DNA from 4 places in the Mesorhizobium sp. M6A.T.Cr.TU.016.01.1.1 genome. Region 3 is predicted to be linked to each of the others. Evidence: predicted binding sites of a transcription regulator. Region 3 holds the regulator's gene; each other region holds the start of a gene.

What was found. Region 3 encodes PhoB, which activates phosphate uptake and scavenging genes when phosphate is short. Its sites were predicted from a motif close to TGTCATNNANCTGTCAT; they were not measured.
Region 1: the regulator PhoB is predicted to act here: its motif matches at 2,548-2,564, upstream of EJ075_RS32090 (RNA degradosome polyphosphate kinase).
Region 2: the regulator PhoB is predicted to act here: its motif matches at 1,925-1,941, upstream of EJ075_RS09605 (PhoX family phosphatase).
Region 4: the regulator PhoB is predicted to act here: its motif matches at 2,162-2,178, upstream of EJ075_RS29930 (esterase-like activity of phytase family protein).

Annotation. Positions count from the first base shown of each region.
Region 1 covers NZ_CP034452.1:6,617,086-6,621,192, forward strand. The annotation lists gene ppx (exopolyphosphatase) at 1-183, opposite strand, end outside; gene EJ075_RS32090 (RNA degradosome polyphosphate kinase) at 183-2,384, opposite strand; gene EJ075_RS32095 (zinc-finger domain-containing protein) at 2,704-2,949, shown strand; gene EJ075_RS32100 (FAD-dependent monooxygenase) at 2,966-4,107, shown strand, end outside.
Region 2 covers NZ_CP034452.1:2,050,530-2,054,636, reverse strand. The annotation lists gene EJ075_RS09625 (SulP family inorganic anion transporter) at 1-60, opposite strand, end outside; gene EJ075_RS09620 (helix-turn-helix transcriptional regulator) at 189-458, opposite strand; gene EJ075_RS09615 (phosphatase PAP2 family protein) at 650-1,348, opposite strand; gene EJ075_RS09610 (hypothetical protein) at 1,466-1,804, opposite strand; gene EJ075_RS09605 (PhoX family phosphatase) at 2,012-4,033, shown strand.
Region 3 covers NZ_CP034452.1:2,734,966-2,739,072, forward strand. The annotation lists gene pstB (phosphate ABC transporter ATP-binding protein PstB) at 1-559, shown strand, start outside; gene phoU (phosphate signaling complex protein PhoU) at 596-1,303, shown strand; gene phoB (phosphate regulon transcriptional regulator PhoB) at 1,320-2,009, shown strand; gene EJ075_RS13190 (ROK family protein) at 2,044-3,291, opposite strand; gene xylF (D-xylose ABC transporter substrate-binding protein) at 3,560-4,107, shown strand, end outside.
Region 4 covers NZ_CP034452.1:6,178,925-6,183,031, forward strand. The annotation lists gene EJ075_RS29930 (esterase-like activity of phytase family protein) at 1-2,101, opposite strand, end outside; gene EJ075_RS29935 (GH25 family lysozyme) at 2,252-3,268, opposite strand; gene EJ075_RS29940 (hypothetical protein) at 3,445-3,660, opposite strand; gene EJ075_RS29945 (GFA family protein) at 3,929-4,107, opposite strand, start outside.

The DNA.
Region 1 (4,107 bases), 2.9 Mb from region 3:
GGGGTCCAGCTTTCCGGTCGACACGATGCCGCGACCCAGGCCAGCCAGCATCTTTTCGTTGAACAGCGTGGTCGGCGAGCGCGACAGCCCCTCATAGACCACAAGACGGATCGAGTTCGACCCGATGTCGATGATGGACAGCGGTCGGCGGTCCTGAAGCCGGCCCTGGGACGTTGAAATCATCAGCCGGTCGCTGCGCCGTTTTTCTTGCGGCGCTTGAACTGCGCGATGCGCTTGGGCGCATGCGATTTCAGCGCATCACCCCGTCCGGAAAGGCTCGGATTGGTCATGAAATATTCCTGCGCGTTGAACGGTTCCTCGCCCTCCTCAAGCACGGAGCGCCGAGAGGTTCCATCAGCCAATACGTCGAAACTTTGCTGGTTGTCCATGATGTTGCCCAGCATGATCTGGCCGAGCACTTGTTCATGCACCGTTGGATTGGTGATCGGCACCATGGTTTCGACGCGGCGGTCGAGATTGCGCGGCATCAAATCGGCCGATGAGATGTAGACGACCGCCCCGTCCGACGGCAGGCCATGGCCGTTGCCGAAACAGTAGATGCGGCTGTGTTCAAGGAAACGGCCGACGATCGACTTGACCCTTATGTTTTCCGACAGGCCCGGGACCTGAGGCCTCAGGCAGCAGATGCCGCGCACGACGAGATCGATCTCGACGCCGGCGCGGCTGGCGTCATAGAGCGCGTCGATGATGATCGGGTCGACCAGCGAATTCATCTTCATCCAGATGCGGGCCGGCCTGCCCTCCAGCGCATGGGCAATCTCGTCCGAAATGTGCTTGAGGATGCGCTTGCGCAGCGTGAAGGGCGAGATGGCCAGCCGCATCTCCTCGGTCGGCTCGGCGTAGCCGGTGATGAAGTTGAACAGCTGGGCGACATCACGGGCGATCGTCGGATCGGTGGTGAAGAAGGACAAGTCGGTGTAGATGCGCGCGGTGACCGGGTGGTAGTTGCCGGTGCCGAGATGCACGTAGTTGCGCAGCTTGCCGTCCTCGCGCCGCACCACCAGCGACATTTTTGCGTGGGTCTTCAGCTCGAGGAAGCCGAACACGACCTGAACGCCGGCGCGCTCGAGATCGCGGGCCCAGCGGATGTTGGCTTCCTCGTCGAAACGCGCCTTGAGCTCGACCAGCGCCGTCACCGACTTGCCGGCCTCGGCCGCGTCGACCAAGGCGCGCACGATCGGGCTGTCGTTCGAGGTGCGATAGAGCGTCTGCTTGATCGCCACCACTTCCGGATCGGCCATCGCCTGGCGCAGGAACTGCACCACCACATCGAAGGATTCGTAGGGGTGGTGAACGATGATGTCCTTCTCGCGTATAGCAGCGAAACAGTCACCGCCATGCTCGCGGATGCGCTCGGGAAAGCGCGGATTATAGGGCGTGAACTTGAGATCGTCGCGGGCGATGGCGACGATCTCGGAAATCTGGCTGAGCGCCAGCGGACCGGTGAGCACGCTGATGCGGCTCGACGAGACGCCAAGCTCGCCGGCGACGAACTCGCGCAGCTCGGCCGGCATCAGCTTGTCGAATTCGATGCGGATGACCGAGCCGCGGCGGCGGCGCTTCAGCGCCGTCTCGAACAGGCGCACGAGATCCTCGGACTCCTCCTCGACCTCGATGTCACTGTCGCGGATGATGCGGAACGTGCCGGAGCCCTTGACTTCGTAGCCGGGGAACAGCTTGCCGATATAGAGGCCGACCGCCTCTTCCAGTGGAATGAAGCGGACATGACGCTTGCGGTCCGGCAAGCGGATGAAGCGCTTCAGCGCCACCGGCAGACGCAACAGCGCACTCATCTCCTCGCCATTCCTGCGATGGCGCAGTTGCAGGGCCATCGAGAAGCCGAGATTGGGAATGAACGGGAACGGATGCGCCGGGTCGATCGAAAGCGGTGTGAGCACCGGAAAGACCTGCTCCTGGAAATGATCCTCGAGCCAGGTCTTCTCGTCCTTGGTCAGCGCATCGCGGCTGATGCTCTCGATGCCTTCCTTGTCGAGCAGCAGCATCAGCGCGGAAAGGCTATTCTGCTGATCCTCCTGCAGACGCTCGACCTCGCGCAGCAGCTGTTCCAGCTGTTGTTCGGGGGTGCGGCCGTCCGGGCTCTTCAGCGTGATGCCTTCGCGAACCTGGCCGGCGAGACCGGCGACGCGCACCATGAAGAACTCGTCGAGATTGGCGGCGGATATCGACAGGAAGCGGACACGCTCGAGCAGCGGATGATTGGCGTTCAGCGACTCCTCAAGGACGCGGCGGTTGAATTGCAGCCAGGAAAACTCGCGGTTGACGAAGCGGTCCGGGTTGCCGCCCTCTGGGCTCGCCACCTCGACAGTGGTGAATTCGCTCTGCACCGGCTTTAGTTCGTTCATGGTTCCTGCTCGTTTCGCACCCGCTGCCCAGAGCGTCACGCGTCGTTCCGGATGCGCAAAGGACGCTCTACCACTTTTAAGCTACGCATGATCCCCAGCGAAACCGAATTCGATTTTCGCGGCCATGCCTTAACCGGCTTAGCTTATCCTGTGACAGGCTTTTACGACAGTTTGATTTCATCGATCTTGCAAAGAGACAGCTTATGATCCAGATGCAATCCAGGTACAGCGCAGCGCGTCCTTTGGACGCGCAAAGGACGCGGTAGAATTTTGATTTTGCGCATGATCCGAGGTCATGCGGCAAATTTAGGAGACGACGATGGCAGGCGGTTCCATTCCCCATTTCCAGAACGATGCGGGCTATGCGGCGATCGACATCGGCGTCAAGGAATTCATGTGCACCGGCGCCAACCCGCCTTTCGACCATCCGCATGTGTTTCTCGACATGGGCGACGACAATGAAAAGGTCTGCCCCTATTGCTCGACGCTTTATCGCTATTCGCCAAAGCTGAAGGCGACGGAAACGCAGCCTGCGGGATGCCTGTATATCGACCAGGCCGCCTGACGCGCACGTCATCCCTATGGACGACACGCGGTCCGGGCAGGTCGTCATCGCCGGAGCCGGCGTCGCCGGACTGACTGCGGCGCTGGCATTTTCCGAGCGCGGCTATCTGGTGCGGCTGTTTGAGCAGGCGCCGCGCCTCGAAGCGGCCGGCGCCGGCATCCAGCTCTCACCCAACGCGACGCGCATCCTTCGCCAGCTCGGCGTGCTCGACCGGCTGTTGCCGGCGGCGGTGCGGCCGGAGGCGGTCGTGCTCAAGGACGCCGCCACGCTGCGCGAGCTGGCGCGGGTGCCGCTTGGCGAAGCAGCCGAAAGGCGCTGGCAGGCGCCCTATCTCGTCGCTCATCGGGCTGATCTGCAAGAGGCGCTGATGGCGCGCCTTGCCGAACAGCCGGACATCAGTCTCGTCACCGGAGCGCGCGTCGGCGGCGTCGCGGCAGGACCGCACCATACCACGGCAACAGTCGAGATTGCCGGCAAGACCATCGAAGCCGACGGCTTTCTGCTGATCGGTGCCGACGGCGTCTGGTCGGCGATCCGTGCCTTCGGCGGATTTGCCGCCCAAAGCCGGTTTTCGGGCGAGCTTGCCTGGCGCGCGACGGTCAGCGCAGACAGTGTCGCGGGAGAAGCCGTTGCGGCGGTTGGCGCCGCCAATTGCGTGACCGCCTTCCTGCATCCCGGCTTCCACCTCGTCGCCTATCCGGTCAGCAATGGCGCGGCGTTCAATCTGGCCGCCTTCACCAGGGGCGAGATCATCGCCGAGGGCTGGTCGGGCCACGCCGACCCCGAAATCCTCGTCGGCGCCATGCGTGGCACGGCGGCAGCACTGGCCCGGCTTGCCGAGGATGCCGGCCTGTGGACGGCATGGCCGATCCATACTGTTGACCAGGCACAGCCATGGACGACGCCCGCCGGTATCGCGCTGATCGGTGATGCGGCGCATGCGATGACGCCGTTTGCGGCGCAGGGCGCGGCGATGGCGGTCGAGGATGCCGCAACCCTTGCCGGCTTTATCGCCGCCTCGCCCGCCGATCCATGGGGCGCGCTTGCTGCCTGGGAAAAAATGCGGCGGCCGCGCATCGCCAAAGTCGCCCGCCGCGGCGCCGTCAACCGCTTTGCCTGGCACGCTTCCGGGCCGGTGGCGGTCGCGCGCAACCTGTT
Region 2 (4,107 bases), 680 kb from region 3:
GAACAGTTCGGAAAATGCCGGCCGCGCCGGTTGATGAACTACCCGTCGGGTTCGATCCATGGACTACCTTCCGCTCCTGATGCATGTCGCCCAAAAATGCTGAGCGGTTTTGGGGCATGCATAAAACCAAGAAGGCGGCGGGGATCGTCGGCAGGACTGTCGGCGGTCGCCGTCGCGACTTTGTCGACTCAGCCCGGCGGGTTCCGCGGCACGACCGGCTTGAGGCGCACGCCCCTGCCACCGCGCTCGCTGGCCTGGTTCTCGCCGATCAGTTCCACGCCGGCCCCATCGAGGGCCTGGATGACCTTCATCAGCGTATCGACCACGCCCCTGACCACGCCGTCGCTCGCTTCCATGCGCTGAATGGTTGGAAGCGAAACCCCGGCGCGCTCGGCGAGCGTCTTCTGATCGATGCCGGCCAGCGCCCTTGCGGCGCGCATCTGCGCGGCAGTGATCATCGGCTAAAAACCCCCGTCTTAGTCTGCATTCCCATGCATAATACTATCATTTTGATGGTTCAAGCATCATGATGCATATGTCAGACATGCACGCACCAAGATCGGTTGTATCCTGCAGAGCTTGTGCGCCAGCTGGGACAGCAGGCCCTCGGCTGTCGAGAATTTTCGAGGAGAATTAGCCGCGGCGTCGTTCAGGCGTCGGTCTGCCCGCGCCATCGCTGCAACGCCCATGCGGCCAGCCAGCATAGCATCGCCCAGGCGAAGCCGGCGCACCACCCGGCCAGCACGTCGGACGGCCAATGAACGCCGAGATAAACGCGGCTGATGCCGACCAGCAATGTCGTCAGTACGGCAAGTGCCAGCACATAGATTTTGGTCGTTCGCCCAGGCAGGAAGCGCGACGCCATGCTGCCCAGCGTCAAATATGTCACCGCCGACAGCATCGCATGGCCGCTCGGAAACGAAAGCGTCGCCACGTCGGCGAGATGCGAGACCAGATCGGGGCGCGGCCGGTCGATTCCGAGCTTCAGCGTGCTCGACAGGGCCTGCCCGCCCGCCACTGCCACGAAAACGAGAAACGCTGGTCCCGGTCTGTGGATCAGCAGCAGATAGACGATCACCGCAGCAGTGATCAGCACGAGCACGCTGGCGCTGCCGAGGCTGGTGATGTCGCGCATCGCTCCTTCCAGCCATGGCGGTCCGATCGGATTGTCGGGCTGGCCCGCTTCACGGAAGGCGAGCAGGATTTCCGTATCGAAGGCGTGCGGCGTGGTGGCTCGCGCCACCTCCATCAGCTCCTCGAACCCCCACAGTCCGCCGGCGATGACCAGTCCGGCCAGCAGCACTGGGAATTCGATCCAGTTAAGCAACTTGTTTGCGGTATTCTTCATCGACCTAATCGCCTACAGCGCCGCGCGTCCTTTGGACGCGCAAAGGACGCGGTAGCGCTTTAATTTTGCGCATGATCCCCAGCGAAAATTGATTCCGATTTTCGGGGTCATGCGCAATCACAGTTTTTGCAGATAGGGCCCGAGCGTGATCAGCGCCACCGCTGCGACGGCGAGCACGATGCCGGTCGCCTGCAACGCATTGACGCGCTCGCCGAAGAACACCAGCGCCACCACGTTCACGGATACCAGCTGGATCACCGCCGACAGGCTGAACGACACCGACATGCCGAATTCACGGATCAGCCTCAGCATGATCAGATTGCCCAGCGAATAGAGCGCCAGGGTCAAAACGATCTTGCCGAGGCTCGGCGCCAGTCCCCATTGCTTCGCCGCCGTCGCCGCCAGAAGGAAGATCACTGTAGAAATGCCGAGCTGCCCCAGTCCCCAAAAACTCACTTTTTGTCCCTCTCGAAGCGGTGCTTCCGCGCCTGCAGCAGATCTTGTTTCCGAAGCGTCGGTCGCGGTCAAGCGGGGCTGATCATGGACATGAAATCGGGGCTGGAAATTGGCCGGCAACGTCATCAAACTGTGATCTCCCGGCGATACGCGGTCAGTCAAGCAAGACGCTCCAGCCATCCCAAAGAAGCCAGAGGCAAGCCCCCCATGACCGAACATCGCTCGTCTGAACATCGCTCGACCGAACATCGCTCCCCCGACGCCAAGTTCCGCACCAGTCTGCTCGAGGAAAACGATGGGCCAGGAACCAATCCCACTGACAACAAGACGATGGGCGAGATCATCGCCGCGCGTTTCTCGCGCCGCGGTTTTCTACAGGGATCGCTCGCGGCAACCGCCATCGCCGTCACCGTCAGCCCGCTCGCGCTGATCCTCGCCGACGATGCCCGCGCCGCCGGCGGCTCGGCCTTCACCTTCGACGAGGTCGAGGCAGGCGTCGACGACAAGCATCATGTCGCTCCGGGCTATGACGCCGACGTGCTGCTGCGCTGGGGCGATCCGCTGTTTGCCGATTCGCCGGAATTCGATCCGACTAAACAGTCGGCGCAGGCCCAGGAAAGACAGTTTGGCTACAACAACGACTATGTCGGCTACATCCCGCTCGACGGCTCGGCCGAGCATGGCCTGCTGGTGGTCAACCACGAATACACCAACCCGCATCTGATGTTCCCGGGCCTCGTCACCATCGTCGATGGTGAGGCCAAGCAGGCGCCGCTGAGCAAGGAACAGGTCGATGTCGAGATGGCCGCGCATGGCGGCACCATCGTCGAGATCCGCAAGGTATCAGGCAAATGGCAGGTGGTGCGCGACGGCAATCTCAATCGCCGCATCACCTCCAACACCGAGATCGCGCTGTCCGGCCCCGTCGCGGGCCACGACCGCGTCAAGACCAATGCCGATCCGACCGGCACCAAGGTCATTGGCACCGTCAACAATTGCGCCGGCGGCGTCACGCCCTGGGGCACCTATGTCATGGCCGAGGAAAACATCCATGGCTATTTCTCGGGCGAACTGCCGGCCGGTCACGCGGAAGCGGCCAACTACAAGCGCCTGGGCATTCCCGAAGGCGCCTATGAGTGGGCAGCGCATTACGACCGCTTCGATATCGGCAAGGAACCGAACGAGCCGAACCGTTTTGGCTGGATCGTCGAGGTCGATGTCAACGATCCGACTTCGATGCCGAAGAAGCGCACTGCCATGGGCCGCTTCAAGCATGAGGGTGCCGAATCGATCGTCGCCAAGGATGGCCGCGTCGTTTTCTATCTCGGCGACGACGAGCGCTTCGACTATGTCTACAAGTTCGTCACCACAGGCAAGTTCAACGCCGAGGACCGCGCCGCCAACATGGATCTTCTCGACGACGGCACACTCTACGTCGCCAAATTCGCCGAGGACGGTACGCTTGAATGGCTTCCCATCGTCTTCGGTCAGGGCCCGTTGACGAAGGAGAACGGCTTTGCAAGTCAGGCCGACGTGCTGATCGAGACGCGCCGTGCCGCCGACCTGCTCGGCGCCACCAAAATGGATCGCCCCGAGGACATCCAGCCCAATGCCGCCAATGGCAAGGTCTATGTCATGCTGACCAACAATTCGAAGCGCAAGGCCGATCAGGTCGACGCCGCCAACCCGCGCGCCGAAAACGCTTTTGGTCACATTATCGAGATCGTCGAGGACGGTGGCGATTTCACTGCTGCCAAGGGCAAGTGGGAAGTGCTCTTGAAATGCGGCGATCCCTCGGTGGCCGAAGTCGGCGCCACCTTCTCGACCGCAACGACCGCCAATGGCTGGTTCGGTATGCCGGATAATTGCGCCATCGATGCGGCCGGCCGGCTCTGGGTCTCGACCGACGGCCAGGGTCCGAAGGCGACCGGTCGCACCGACGGCCTGTGGGCGGTCGACACGGAAGGCGAGGCGCGGACAACTTCAAAGCTGTTCTTCCGCGTACCGATCGGCGCCGAGATGTGCGGCCCGCTATTCACGCCCGACGATCAGACCGCCTTCGTCGCGGTCCAGCATCCGGCCGATGGTGGCGAAGACTGGGAGGCTTTTGGCCGTCCCTCTTACTACGAGGACCTGTCGACCCGCTGGCCCGACTTCAAGCCCGACATGCCGGTGCGGCCGTCGGTCGTCGCCATCACCAAACAGGGCGGCGGCAAGATCGCGGTCTAGGGATCGGCTCGCTCCAAAGTACACGCTGATAAGTCGTGAAGGAGGGGTTTCGGCTCGACCGAAGCCCCTCTTTT
Region 3 (4,107 bases):
GCTCGACAACGAGGATGTCTACGACCCGAAAATCGATGTCGTCGAGCTGCGAGCTCGCGTCGGCATGGTGTTCCAGAAGCCGAACCCGTTTCCGAAGTCGATCTACGAAAACGTCGCCTACGGTCCGCGCATTCACGGTCTGGCCAGGAGCAAGGCGGAGTTGGACGGCATCGTCGAATCGAGCCTGAAGAAGGCCGGCCTGTTCAACGAGGTCAAGGATCGCCTGCTCGAGTCGGGCACTGGCCTTTCCGGTGGCCAGCAGCAGCGTCTGTGCATTGCGCGCGCCATCGCTGTGTCGCCGGAAGTGATCCTGATGGACGAGCCTTGTTCGGCGCTCGATCCGATCGCCACCGCCCGTGTCGAGGAACTGATTGACGAACTGCGCCAGAACTACACGATCGTCATCGTCACCCATTCGATGCAGCAGGCAGCGCGTGTGTCGCAACGCACGGCGATGTTCCATCTCGGCTATCTGGTCGAGGAGGGCGCGACCGACAAGATGTTCACCAACCCCGACGACAAGCGCACCCAGGACTACATCACCGGCCGGTTCGGCTAAGCGGTCCGGCGAATTTTCGAGCACGAGGACAGTATCATGGGTGAACATACCGTCGCATCTTTCGACGAGGAATTGGAGCACATCGACAGGCTGATCCGCGACATGGACGAGCTCGCCGCCGCGATGGTCGCAGCGTCGATCCGCGCGTTGCTTGCGTCAGACAATGCGATGGCGCAGCGCGTCGTCTCGGATGACGCCATCATGGATGCGCGGCAGCGCGAACTCGACGACAGCGCGATCACGCTGATCGCCAAGCGGCAGCCGATGGCGCAAGACCTGCGCGCCGTGGTTGGCGCAATCCGGATGGCCGGCGATCTCGAGCGCATCGGCGACCTGGCCAAGAACATAGCCAAGCGGGTCAGCGCCGTCGGGCAGAGCGCCACGCCGCGTAATCTCTCGCACGGTATCGACGCGATGGCGGATCTCGTTCTCGAGCAGCTCCGCGGCGTGGTCGAGCACTATGTGTCGCGCAACGCCGGCGCGTTGAAAGAGCTGCGCGCCGCCGACGAGAAGATCGACGTGAAATACACGGCGGTTTTTCGCGAACTCCTGACCTACATGATGGAGGACCCGCGCAACATCACCGCCTGCACGCATCTTCTGTTCTGCGCCAAGAATCTCGAGCGTATCGGCGATCATGTCACCAACATCGCCGAAAACGCCTACTATGTCGTGACCGGGCAGCAATTGCCGGCGGATCGGCCGAAGCTCGACGAAACGACGATGTCGGCGTCGGCGACATGACAGGGGTAACCGGCCGATGATCGCGCCGCGCATCATGGTGGTGGAGGACGAAGAGCCGCTGGGCGTCCTCCTTCGCTACAATCTGGAATCCGAAGGCTATCAGGTCGAGGTGGTGACGCGCGGCGACGAGGCCGAAATCCGGCTTCAGGAAAACGTGCCCGATCTTCTGGTGCTCGACTGGATGGTGCCGGCGGTTTCGGGCATCGAGCTTTGCCGTCGCCTTCGCGTGCGTCCCGAAACCGAGCGGCTGCCGATCATCATGCTGACCGCGCGCGGCGAGGAAAGCGACCGGGTGCGCGGCCTCTCGACCGGGGCCGACGACTATCTGGTCAAGCCGTTCTCGACACCGGAATTCATGGCCAGGGTCAAGGCGCTGCTGCGCCGTGCCAAGCCCGAAGTGCTGTCCAGCGTGCTGAAGGTCGGTGACATCATGCTCGATCGCGAATCGCACAGGGTCTATCGCAAGAAGAGCGAGATCCGGCTCGGGCCGACCGAATTCCGGCTGCTCGAATTCATGATGCGGCACCCGGGTCGGGTGTTCTCGCGCAGCCAGTTGCTCGACAATGTCTGGGGCGAGACGATCTACATCGACGAGCGCACGGTGGACGTCCATGTCGGCCGGCTGCGCAAGGCGGTCAACAATGGCCGCATGCCCGATGTCATCCGCACCATCCGCGGCGCGGGCTATGCGATCAGGGAAGACTGAACAGACTGCCTGAATTCAAGCTGCGTTCTTCCATTCAGGCCACGTGCTTCCTGGCCGTGCCGGACTTCCCTTGCGCGCCCGGCGCGAAAATCTCCTGGTCGACGAAGCTCAGCGCCCGCATGGCGCAGCCTTCGCGGATCAGCGGCAGCTCGTTCGGCTCGGTGTCGAAGGAAATCGAACCCGAATACTGACCGCCGGCGGTCTGAGCGATGGCCTCGCGCAGGGCCGGCTCGATCAGGTCGAAGGCGGCAGCGCTGGCGCCGACCATGGCGACCGGCGCCGGATCGATCAACGCGAACAGGCTGCCGAGCCCGAAGCCGAGCGCTTCGCCGGCCTTGCGGTAGGCTTCGCGCTCCGGTCCGTCCGTCTGGCGCGCCCGGGCCGCCAGTGCCCGCATCTCGGCGTCGCTGACATCGGCGACCGGCTCGGCGTTCTCGCTCAACTGCCTTGCATTGCGCCAGATGGCGTAGTTGCCGGCATAGGCCTCGACGCAGCCGCGCCGCCCGCAGCGGCAAAGCGCGCCGCCCGGCCGGTGGATCATGTGGCCGAATTCGCCGCCTGAGGAATGGGTGCCGGTGAACAGTTCGCCCTTCAGCACCAGTCCCATGCCGATGCCGTGGGAGAGCAGGATGGCGATGAAATCGTCGCGGTAGCGATCCGGGTCGCGCCAGCGCAGCGCCACGGCCATCATGTTGCAATCGTTCTCCATGATGGCCGGGATGCCGAACTCACGTTCCAGAATGTCGGCGAAGGCAATGTTCGTCTGCGGCGTGATCGGCGACCACAACATGGCGCGCGCATGGGAATCGGTGATGCCCTGGATCGCCAGCGCGATGCGGGCGACGCTTTGGACATTGAGATCGGGATCTTCGAGCCGGCGCCGGACGATGGCGACACATTCGTCGATCAGCTCGTCGCGCGACATGGTCAGCGTGTCCAGCCGGCGCTGTTCCTCGGCGACCACTTGTCCAGCATAATCGATGACGGCGACCGAAAGGAAATTCAGCGACAACACGACGGCCAACACCGCCGCCGCTTCCGGATTGAGGCTGAGGCCGACCTGCGGCCGGCCGCGTTTCAGCGAAACGGTCTCGCTCGCCTTGCTCTCGGTCAGGATGCCTTCCTGGATGAGGTCGGAAGAGATCGCCGATATGGTCGAATGGCTGAGGCCGGTGGTCGCGGCGATCTCGGTTCGCGACGGCTGGCCTGCCCGGCGTACGGCCGAAATCACCATCGCCCGGTTGCGCCGACGCAAATCGTCATGACGGATTCCAACCGACATTCTTTTGCTTCCTCCCTCTTGCCGCGGCCGCTCATGAACCGGAAGCCGTCGGCAGCGTCCGACAAATACTGGCAGAAGCAGAAGGCCCTGTCATTGTTTATTCCGGGGCTCGAAAAAAGTCGGCAGAGACATCAAAATCCATCAGAATTGATGTTGACAGCGCTTCGGCGTTGGACCAGTATTTTTTCGAGGCTCGAAAAAATAGAGCCTTTGTGCCGGCCTTCGGGCCAGTTTGGTCGCGCCGTATCGCGGCGCAGGGAGGACTATCATGAAGAGATTCGCAGCCGCCATCCTGGCGGGGGTCGCCATGTCGCTGACGCTCGCGTCGGTCGCACAGGCGAAGGACAAGGTCATTGGCGTTTCGTGGTCGAACTTCCAGGAAGAGCGCTGGAAGACCGACGAAGCCGCCATGAAGACGGCGATCGAGGCCGCCGGCGACAAGTATATTTCCGCCGATGCGCAGTCCAATCCCGGCAAGCAGCTGACCGATGTCGAGAGCCTGATCTCGCAGGGCGCCAACGCGCTCATCATCCTTGCGCAAGATGCGTCGGCCATCGGGCCGGCGGTGCAAAAGGCGCTGGACGAAGGCATCCCGGTCGTCGGCTATGACCGGTTGATCGAGAACAAGGACGTGTTCTATCTGACCTTCGACAACCAGGAAGTCGGCCGCATGCAGGCCCGCGAAGTGTTCAAGGTGGCGCCGGAAGGCAACTACGTCTTCATCAAGGGCTCGGGCGCCGATCCGAATGCCGATTTCCTGTTCGCCGGCTCCATGGAAGTGCTCAAGGATGCCATCGACAGCGGCAAGATCAAAAA
Region 4 (4,107 bases), 3.3 Mb from region 3:
TCTTGTCGATGGTGAAACCTTCGACCTTGTCGACGACATAGCCGTTGGTGGCTGATTTCAGGTCGCCGATGATGTCGCGCACCAGGGTCTTTTCGACCAACGGCAGTTCGCCACCGAGCTTGGCCGGTTTGAAGGCGTCGAGCGCCACCGAATAGACGCGCTTCACCTTGGCCAGGTCGCCGATCTGGTTGTCGCGTTCGAGGATATAGAGCTTGCCGTCATGCGCGGTGATCTCCGACAGGCCCATCCAGCCAGCTTCGGTCGCTTCGAGCGGGTAGCGCACCGCCGACCATTCCTTGGCCTTCGGCTTGTAGGCCAAAAGCTTGACCTGGCCCTTCGGATCGTCAGCCCATTCGCGTTGCACGGCCATCACCAGCGTCAGGTCGTCGCCTTCGCCGATGGTGGTGATGCCTTCGAGACCGAAGCGGGTCTGGTGGGCGAGCAATTCCATCGGGAAGCCGATTTCCTGCTTGATCTCGCCCTTGTCGGTGACACGCAGGATGGCGTGCGGGACGAGCTTTGCCGGATCGCCTTCATTGGCCAGCCAAAAGCCGCCTTCACCGTCGGCGACAAGTCCTTCAATGTCGAGCTTCTGTGCAGGATGGCCGCCACGCGTGACGATGGTCTTGCCGGTGATCAGCGCCGGGGTCTGCGTGGCATCGATCTCGAAGATCGAGGGCGCGTTGGCGTAGAACGAGTCCGAGGCAGCGAAGAGCTTGCCGGCAGTGTCGCCTGCCGCGAGCGCCGAAAGCGCTCCCCAGCCGAGCGGCGTGCCGTCTGCCGTGAGCTTTGCCGTGATCCTCGGGTAAGTGGCGGGACCCTCGGAGCGCTCGTAGACCATGACATGCGAGCGGGCGAGCCCGTCCTCGACCAGGTCGGCCTCGTTGGCGGTGACCAGCAGATTGCGCGATGGGATCGCGACCAGGCCTTCCGGGGCGATGCCGGAGGGCAGGATCTGGGCAAACTGAGGCTCAGCACCGGTGTCCTTGTAGACGCCGACAACAGAGCCACGCTCCGAAGCGACGAAAATCAGCCTGTCTTCGCCGAAGGTGCCGGTCTCGAGACCTTCCGGCTCGATGCCCTTCTTGTTGCGGGCGTCGGGATAATGACCGGCATTGGCAACCTCATACTCGAAGGACGGGCCGGATTCGTAGAGAACCTCACCCTTCTTGCTGAAGATCGTGAAACCGCGCGAGCCGCCCTTGTAGTCGCCTTCGTTGGCGACGACGAGACGGTCATTGTCGAGCCATTTCACGGCGTCGGGTTCGCGGGCGACGTTTTCCATTTTGCCATCGAAGGACAAGGCGCCGTTCTTCTTGGTGTCGATCTTGTCCAGCGTGACCGAGCCTGCGGAGAAATGCGTGACGATCGCGCCGGTTTCGGCGTTGACGACGGCGATGTGATTGTTTTCCTGCAGCGTGACCGCTATCTCGCCGGCCTCGTTGAAGGCGACGAATTCCGGCTCCGGATCTTCCGCCGCGACTTCGGCAATGCCCGCCAGGTTCACGCTCTTCATCGTCGCGCAATCAGGCTGGCCTTCGGCAAGCGTGAAAATCTTGAGGTCGCCCGCCGGCATCTGCGGTATTTCTCCGTCGTTCACCTCCTCGTCGCGCTCGTTCTCGATGGCGATGGCGAGGAACTTGCCGTCCTTGCTCAGCGCCAGCGAGTCCGGCTGGCCGCCGAGGTCGCAGGTGCTTTCGATCGCCTTGGAGGCGAGGTCGATGACGGTGAGGTTGCCCGAAGGCTTGGCCTTGCTCTCCGACGTGTTGACGCCGGCCAGCACCTTGCCGCCGAGGACAACGACCGAGGTCGGCTCGCCGTCGATCTTGACGATGCCGCCGGCCTTGGGCGCCTTGGGGTCAGTGATGTCGATGAAACCGACCGCACCGAGCGGGCTGTCGGAATAGACCAGCGTCATGCCGTCTTCGGAGGCCGCGATGATCTCGGACGAAGTCGGCGTGGCCTTCTCGACGTCCGCCGGGAGGTTTCCGGCGATCGCGAAGCTCGCGACCCGGTTGAACATCATGTCGGCATGGGCCGGCAGCGAAACGGAGGCAGCAAGCGCTGCCGTCAGGACGAAAAGCGCGGAATGGCGGGGCACGGATGGCGTCTCCTGTTCGGATGGAAGCCACCTGCTTTGGAGGAGCGACATTTCAATGCGATGACGGATTCATGACAATTCCGCGACAGGCGGTCAGGGTCCGTCGATATTCACGTCGCGCTGGCCTGCAAATGCGGTCTCTGCGACCGCCTACTCCGCCTCGGCCACCATCTGCCGCCCGCCAACCCAGTTCCGCCAGGCTCTCTCGTCGCCGTGGAAGACGTTGAGGTCGATGCGGCCCCTCACGCCGTGCGACAGGCCGGAGCCGGAATACTGCCAGAACACCCATTTGCGGCCGGGATAGACCTTTGACGGATGCTGTGCCACCGCCCGCAGCCAGAACGGATAATCCAAGAATGCGCCTCTGAGATTGTCGCGGTAGAAATCGGGCGCGGTGTAGATGATGGGTCGCTGGCCGTAGTGGCGTTCCAGCTTGTCCATGAACACCTGCATCTTCTCCAGCACCTTCTGCCGCGACGGGCGCCGCTTGCAGCTGGATTCGCCGTTCCACTCAACGTCGATCACCGGCGGCAAGGCGCCCTCGACCCTCGGCACGTTGCGGATGAACCAGTCGGCCTGCTCGCCGGCCGTGCGGCACCAATAGAAGAAGTGATAGGCGCCGCGCTTGAGGCCGGCAGCGTCGGCATTGCGCCAGTTCTTCCTGAACATCGGGTCGAGATGATCGCCGCCGTCGGTCGCCTTGATATAGGCGAAGTTCGCGCCCTGCGCGCGCAGCTTGTCCCAGTTCACGTTGCCCTGCCAGCGTGAAACGTCGACGCCGTGAACGGCGAGGTGCCTGGGCGAGGCCCTGCCGAAATTGATCGGCTTGGCGTCACGAAAACGATAGCGCTGGACCGGCTCGGCGAGGATCGGTGCTGCCCGCGCCAGCCGCTTCGGCGCCACCAGGGCAATAGGCTCGGCGGGTGGTTCAATGCTTTCCACAGGCTCTGGAGGAGCCATCGCCACGGCTTGGTCCATCGCCTCTTCCTGAGCGAAGGCGGGTGCGGCATCGGCGGCACCGACCGACGCGACCGGCGCGGGCGGCCGCACAACCGAGTTGGTCGTCTCGCTGGACGGCACTTGCAGCGCGTCGACGCCGGACGTCGATGTGCAGCCGGCAAGGCACAGCGCTGCGATCGAGAAGATAACGACGCCTGATAACCGCATCTGGACCTGTACGCAAAACACAACAGACCGATGGCAAGACAGCGCCGCCGGACAAACCAGTCCAGATTACTAACGAGAAATTACCAACAAAGTTTGAATCAAATTGTTAGGGGCTTCTTCGTCGAAGCGTCCGCGGGACAGCGCGAAAGACCGCTGACCCTGTCAGGCACTGTTGCCTAGCTGCACAGCCATAGCTTGTGGCAGGTCTCGGCTACCATGTGGGCTGGCGGTACAAAGCGATCGGGGTTGACCGGCGCATTATCCTCCGCCCGGCGAACCTTTTCTTCAAGCAGCGTGCGAAGCGCCGCTGGCTGCACGCGATCGCGTTCCATAACGAGCTTGATCATCGGATCGCTCAAAAGCTCATCCAGGGTGTTGATTCTGTCGTTCATCCGTCGCCTCCTCGACCGCCGACCCGCACGTAATAGATAGGTGGCAATGATGGCTCGCCAATGACGCTTTGCCGGCTATCTCGTGTCCCGGATGAAAAAAATTGGGCACGCCCCTGCCCTTTCCTTCTCCCCCTGTGGGAGAAGGTGGCCGAGCGAAGCGAGGTCGGATGAGGGGTGCTCCAGCTTGGCACCGACAGCGCTCCGGCCAGCACCCCTCAACCGTCTTGGCGCTGCGCGCCAATCCACCTTCTCCCACATGGGGAGAAGGTTAAGCGGGCGGCGGCGCGCCTTCATATTGCGGCAGGCCGTCGTCGAGCTGCACCCAGGGCTGCTTCGAGGCGGTCCACATATGCATCTGCGGCTTGAATATCGAGGGATCGTCGAGCGAGCCTGACGTGACGCCGATGATGCCGGCGGAATCGCGGCGGGAAAACAGCGTCGTGCCGC